2 regions of the Promicromonospora sp. NPDC050262 genome follow, and region 2 is predicted to be linked to the other one. Evidence: predicted binding sites of a transcription regulator. Region 2 holds the regulator's gene; the other holds the start of a gene.
What was found. Region 2 encodes Rex, which represses fermentation and respiration genes when NADH is low (regulators of the CRP and FNR family bind a similar motif). Its sites were predicted from a motif close to CTTGTGAANNNNTTCACAAG; they were not measured.
Positions count from the first base shown of each region.

Region 1: mqo (malate dehydrogenase (quinone)) is a predicted target of Rex. The motif match lies at 1,864-1,883, and genes of this name have one in related genera.

Region 1 is NZ_JBFAKX010000008.1:57,857-61,258, forward strand. It holds gene AB0I29_RS13990 (SDR family oxidoreductase) at 1-732, opposite strand, end outside; gene AB0I29_RS13995 (helix-turn-helix transcriptional regulator) at 943-1,782, shown strand; gene mqo (malate dehydrogenase (quinone)) at 1,902-3,395, shown strand.
Region 2 is NZ_JBFAKX010000007.1:164,709-168,110, reverse strand. It holds gene AB0I29_RS13225 (HAD-IB family hydrolase) at 1-176, opposite strand, end outside; gene AB0I29_RS13220 (Pr6Pr family membrane protein) at 255-926, shown strand; gene AB0I29_RS13215 (glutaredoxin family protein) at 941-1,189, shown strand; gene AB0I29_RS13210 (redox-sensing transcriptional repressor Rex) at 1,250-1,897, shown strand; gene AB0I29_RS13205 (YceI family protein) at 2,009-2,560, opposite strand; gene AB0I29_RS13200 (MarR family transcriptional regulator) at 2,781-3,293, shown strand; gene aqpZ (aquaporin Z) at 3,377-3,402, opposite strand, start outside.

The DNA of each region.
Region 1 (3,402 bases), on a different contig from region 2:
GACCAGGATGCCGCGGGCCGAGAGCGCACGGATCAGCCGGACCGCGGGCGTGTCGGTGCTCCGGCCGAGCTCGGGACGCGCGGCCAGGAGGCTGGTGGGCGCGACGCCGGGGTGGGAGAGGTTGCTGGTGATGCCCCAGCCGTGGGTCCGGCTGCGGCGCTCCAGCTCCAGTCCGAACAGGCCGAACGCGATCTTGGACTGCGCGTAGGCGTCCATGCCGTCGTACGAGCGCTCCCAGTTCAGGTCGTCCCAGTTGATGCTGCCGCGCCGCGCCGCGACGCTGACCTGCGAGGTGACGCGCGCGCCGCCGTCGCGCAGCAGCGGGAGCAGATGACCGACCAGCGCGAAGTGGCCCAGGTGGTTGGTACCCGTCTGCAGCTCGAACCCGTCGGCGGTGGTCTGGCGGGTCGGCGGCCGCATGACGCCGGCGTTGTTGATCATCACGTGGATCGGCCGGCCCTCCTCGCGCAGGGTGTCACCCAGCGCCGCCACGGAGTCCAGGGAGGACAGGTCGAGCGTGCGCAGCGAGAGCCGCGCGTCGGGCACCGTGCGCCGGATGGTGGCGACCGCCGCCTCGCCCTTGCGCGGGTTGCGCACGGGCATGACCACGTCGGCGCCGGCCGCGGCCAGCCGGGTCGCCATGCCCAGCCCCATCCCGTCGCTCGCTCCGGTGACCAGCGCGCGCTTCCCGGCCAGGCTCGGCACGGTGATGTCGATCGGTGTGCGTGACATGGGCACTTCTCCCTCGTGTGGTCGAGATCAGTTCGTCGAGATCGGTTCGTCGTCGACCTCGATCCTGGGCGGACGCCGGGGACCTATCCAGGGCCTGGCGATCACAGGCTCGCCGGGTCACGGGTCCGCCCCGTACGGGGGGATCGGCGGGCCGTGGCTCCGCCGTCCGGCACGGGGTAGAAAGAAGCCGTACGCGAGACAGGGGGAACCGTGATCGATCGCACCGGGCTGGCGGAGTTCCTGCGCCGACGCCGCGAGCTGCTGCAGCCGGAGGACGTCGGGATGCCGCGGGGGCAGCGCCGCCGCACGAGCGGGCTGCGACGGGAGGAGGTCGCCGTGCTGTGCAACATGTCGACCGACTACTACTCCCGGCTGGAGCGGGAGCGCGGACCCCAACCGTCCGAGCAGATGATCGCGTCGATCGCGCAGGGCCTGCACCTGTCGCTGGACGAGCGCGACCACCTGTTCCGGCTGGCCGGGCACCACCCGCCGGTGCGCGGCACCACCAGCGAGCACATCAGCCCCGGGCTGCTGCGCATCCTCGACCGGCTCGACGACACCCCCGCGGAGATCGTCACCGAGCTCGGCGAGACCCTGCGGCAGACGCCGACAGGCGTGGCCCTGACCGGGGAGACGACCGGCTACACCGGGCCGGAGCGCAGCATCGGCTTCCGCTGGTTCACCGACCCGGACACGCGTGCGCTCTACGCGCCCGAGGAGCACCCGTTCCTGACGCGCATGTTCGCCTCGGGACTGCGCGAGATCGCGACCGTCCGCGGGCCGGGCTCGCGCGCCGCGCGGTACGCCGAGATCCTCCTGGAGCGCAGCGAGGAGTTCCGCCAGGTGTGGGAGGCCCACGAGATCGGCGTCCGCCCGCACGAGGTGAAGCACTTCGTGCACCCCGAGGTCGGGGCGCTGGAGCTGACCTGCCAGTCCCTCCTCGACCCGGACCAGTCGCACCGGCTGCTCGTGTACACGGCCCTGCCCGGCAGCGAGAGCTACGAGAAGCTGCGGCTGCTGTCCGTGCTCGGGCCGCAGGAGGTGCGCTGACTCGCGCAGAGCGGACATCACCGTCAGCGCTCATACCGTGAGCGAGGTCACGGTACACATCACGTGATTCATGCCACAGCGCTCGTTCCGCTTTTCACAAGCGCGCTATCTTTCTGAGCGTGACTTCTTACCTCCAGACAGCCCCTCGTCCCTCCGAAGAGGTCGACGTCGCGCTGATCGGCGGAGGGATCATGAGCGCCACCCTCGGCGCGCTGCTCACGATCCTTGAGCCGACCTGGCGTGTCGGGATCTACGAGCGCCTCGACGAGGTGGCACTCGAGTCGTCGAACCCGTGGAACAACGCGGGCACCGGCCACGCCGCCCTCTGCGAGCTGAACTACACGCCGGAGCGCAAGGACGGCTCCGTCGACATCTCCAAGGCGGTGAAGATCAACGAGCAGTTCCACACCTCCCGCGAGTTCTGGAACCACCTGCTCACCGCGGGCCTGATGGAGGGCACCGACTTCATCAACGTCACGCCGCACATGACGTTCGTGCGCGGCGCCGAGAACGTCGACTTCCTGCGCCGCCGCTTCGACGCGCTGAGCGCGCACCCGCTGTTCGGCGACATGGAGTTCAGCTCCGACCCGGCCGTGATCGGCTCGTGGGCCCCGCTGATGACGCTGGACCGCGACACCGACGAGCCCATCGCCGCCACGCGCGCCGCCGCGGGCACCGACGTCGACTTCGGGTCGCTCACCAGGAAGCTGATCGGCTTCGCCACCGCGCACAACACCGAGCTGCACGTGAACCACGAGGTGCGCGGGCTCAAGAAGCTCCGGGACGGCCGCTGGCGCCTGACCCTGAACGACCGCTCCTGGAACGCCGGCACCCGCCGTCGCACCGTCACCGCGAAGTTCGTCTTCGTCGGCGCCGGCGGCGGCGCGCTGCCCCTGCTGCAGGCGTCGGGCATCAAGGAGGCGCGCGGGTACGGCGGCTTCCCGATCTCGGGCGAGTTCCTGCGCACCGCGAACCCCGAGCTCGTGGCCCAGCACCACGCGAAGGTCTACGGCAAGGCCGACGTCGGCGCCCCGCCCATGTCCGTGCCCCACCTGGACACGCGCATCGTGGACGGCAAGAGCTACCTCATGTTCGGCCCGTACGCCGGGTTCAGCCCCAAGTACCTCAAGAAGGGCAAGTACCTCGGCCTGATCACGTCGCTGCGCCTGCACAACGTCTTCTCGATGCTGGGTGCCGGCGTGAAGAACCTCGACCTCACCGGCTACCTCGTCGGGCAGGTCGCGGCCGCGCCGGAGACCAAGTTCCACGAGCTGCAGCGGTTCATGCCCACGGCGCAGCCCGCCGACTGGGAGAAGATCACCGCCGGCCAGCGCGTCCAGGTCATCAAGTGGGTCAAGGGCAAGGGCGGCGTGCTGGAGTTCGGCACCGAGGTCGTCGCGGCCCAGGACGGCACGATCGCCGGCCTGCTGGGCGCGTCCCCGGGCGCCTCGACCGCCGTCGCCGCCATGACCGGCCTGCTGGAGCGCTGCTTCCCCGCGAAGTACGCCGAGTGGAAGCCGCAGCTCACCTCGATGATGCCGAGCCTCGGCGGCGACGTGGACTACGACGCCGCGCAGCTCACCTCGGCCGAGAAGGTCACCGCGGGCGCCTGAGCGCCGG
Region 2 (3,402 bases):
TCGCCCCAGAGCAGGTACCGCGCCTGGATCAGGGCGAACCTGAGGATGTCCCGCGTACCGAAGAACTTGCGCTGGTACGCCGACTTGGCCAGGTGAAATGCGCTCGCACCGCGGATGATCGTGTTGTCGACGTCGAAGAACGCCGCGGTGGCGGACGAAGGGAGCGTCGACGGCATGGAGGTCACTCTATCCGCGTGCCACAGGACGCAAGTCCTCGCCGGGCACCCCGGCAGAAGCGCTGGTAGAACCGGGGAGTGACGCAGAACATCAGGACCTCCGAGGGCGCCGGGCTCGCGCGGTTCCTCCATCTGCTGGTCGCCGTGCTGGCCCTCGGGGGCTTCGGGATCGAGCTCGTCGTCGCCCTCACCGGGGGCCCCGGCCTCGCGCCCACGCACGCCGAGCGGATCGTCCGGCTCTTCAGCTACTTCACCATCCAGTCGAACCTGTTGATCGGCGGGGTGTCGGTGGCGCTCGCGCTGGACCCACGCCGGGACGGGCCGGTCTTCCGGGTGCTGCGCCTCGACGCGCTGCTGTGCATCGCGGTGACCGGCATCGTGTACAACACGGTGCTGCGCGGGCTGGTGGAGCTGACGGGCGCCGGGATGGTGTCGAACGCGATGCTGCACGTCCTGGCGCCGGTGTTCGCCGTCGTCGCCTGGCTGCTGGTGGGACCGAGGCCGCGCGTGGCGGGGCGGACGGTGTGGTGGTCCGTCGTCTACCCGATCGCGTGGTTGGTCTACACGTTCGCCCGCGGCGCCGTCACGGGTTGGTACCCGTACCCGTTCCTGGACGTGAACGGGCTCGGCTACGCCGGCGCGGTGACCAACGCCGCGATCGTCGCCGTCGTCTTCCTCGTCCTGGCCTGGGGCGTGCGCTGGGCGGACGGGCGGCTGCCGGACACCGACCGTTCGGTGGCCCGCACGTGACGTAACCTCGGGGCGTGACCACTGCCGCCGAGACCCGGGTCGTTCTCTACACGCGCGAGGCGTGCCATCTGTGCGAGGACGCACGTGCCGTCGTCGAGAAGGTGTGCGAGAGCTCGGGGACCGCGTGGCGCGAGGTCGACATCGACAGCGCGCCCGCACTGCGCGAGAAGTACGGGGAGTACGTCCCCGTGCTCGAGGTGGACGGGGTCCAGCAAGGTTTCTGGCGCGTGGACGGTGCGCGCCTGGCACGCCTCCTGGCATGATCGTCCAGGCAGTGTGTGCGTACGCCCGCGACACAGTGGTCGCGGGGAGGGGAGCAGCACGTGGTCGAACTCAGTGACGGGACAGTCCCGGCAGCAACAGTAGGGAGGCTGCCGTACTACCTGCGCGCCCTGCGCGACCTCGCGGCCGAGGGGGTGGACCTCACCTCCTCGACGGAGCTCGCCGAACGGTCGGGCGTCAGCTCGGCGCAGCTGCGCAAGGACCTCTCGTACCTGGGTTCGTTCGGCACGCGCGGCGTCGGGTACGACGTCGAGTCGCTCGCCTCGTACATCACGGTCGCCCTCGGGCTCGAGACGGAGCACCGGCTGGCGATCGTCGGCATCGGAAACCTCGGGCACGCGCTCGCCAACTACTCGGGGTACGCGACGCGCGGTTTCCAGGTGGTGGCGCTGCTCGACGCGTCGCCCGACGTCGTGGGCACGCACGTGGCCGGCGTGACCGTGGAGCACGTGCGCGGGGTGGCCGAGGTCATCGAGCGCGAGCGGGTCTCCATGGTGGTGCTGGCCCTGCCGGGCCACGGCGCCCAGGACGTGGCCGACGCCGTGGTGGGTTCCGGCGTCCGGGAGATCCTGAACTTCGCGCCGGTGGCGCTCCAGGTACCGGACGACGTGGTGGTGCGCTCGGTCGACGTCGGCGGCGAGCTGCAGATCCTGGCGTTCCACGCGGCGACCCGAGCGGCCGCGCTCTGACCCGGGAGCCCGTCGGCTGCCGAGAAAAGTTCAGCAGGCCCCAGACGACCGGAATCCGTGCGGATGCGGTCGTCCGGAGCCTGCTGAACCAGGATCAGGGACGAGCGGGGCTCAGCCCTTGGCGATCGCGCTGACGTCCAGCGTGATCTTGACCTTGTCGCCCACCAGGAAGCCACCGGTCTCCAGCGTGGCGTTCCACGTGAGGCCGAAGTCCTTCCGGTTGACCTCGACGCTGGCCTCGAAGCCCGCGCGGTTGTTGCCGAACGGGTCCTTGGCGGTGCCGGTGAACTCGGTCTCCAGCTCGACACCCTTGGTGATGCCGTTGATGGTGAGGTCGCCCGAGATGATGTAGTCGTCGCCGTCGGCCTTGATGTCGGTCGAGGAGAACGTCCAGGTCGGCTTCTCGTCGGCGTGCCAGAAGTCGGCGCTCTTCAGGTGGCCGTCACGACCGGCGTCGCCGGTGCTCACGGAGGCCGCGTCCAGCTCGGCGGTGACGCTCGACGACTCCAGGTCCTCGCCCACCGTGATGGTGCCCGAGGTGACGGTGATGCTGCCGCGCACCTTCGCGATCCCGGCGTGGCGGACGGAGAAGGAGGCAGCGGTGTGGGAGGGGTCGATGTCGTAGGCGCCGGTGGTGAGACCTGCGGGAAGCGGGGTGGCCATCAGGGAGACTCCTTGTGGGTGCGGCGGTTGAGGCAGATAGTTGAGGGATCAACTAGATCTGATGCGTTCCAACATAACGGGTCCCGTAACGTATTCCTAGAGGGCGCCCGGCACGTCGCAGATCACACTCGGGTCGGCGGGCGACCATGGCTCCCGGCGCGAGGGCGTCATCCGGGGCGGCCCTCATGGCAGCTCGGCGAGCACGAAGGCGGTGGGCAAAGTGGCAGCGGAGACGATCCAGGGTTCCGATCTCTGGCTGACCGAGGAGCAGCAGGGCTCCTGGCGGCGGTATCTCGAGGGGACCGCGCGGTTCGTGGAGGCCCTCAGCGCGGTGCACGACCGGACCCTCGACCTCTCGCTCGGTGAGTACAGCCTGCTGGTCCAGCTCTCGGAGGCGCCGGAGCGCACGATGCGCATGTCGACGCTCGCGGACGGTCTGGTGCTCTCGCGCAGCCGGCTGACGCACACGGTCGCGCGCATGGAGGCGCGCGGGCTCGTGGAACGGCGGGCGGCGGAGGGCGACCGTCGCGGGGTGAACTGCACCATGACCGACGCCGGCTACGCGGCGCTCGAGGTGTCGGCGCCGGGGCATGTGGCGGCCGTGCGCCGGATCATGGTCGACGCGCTGGACCCCGAGGAGTTCGCGGCGCTCGGCCGCATCATGGCCAAGGTCGCGGAGTCCTCGAAGGTGTCGGGCGGCACCGAGGAGGGGCTCACGGCCCACTGCGACTGACCACGCCTCGACGCACGTGTCAGACGTACAGGTCACCCGAGGGATCTGTACGTCTGACACGTGGACGGCGGGGATGGCGGCGTCTACTCGGTCAGCACCCGGCTGAACA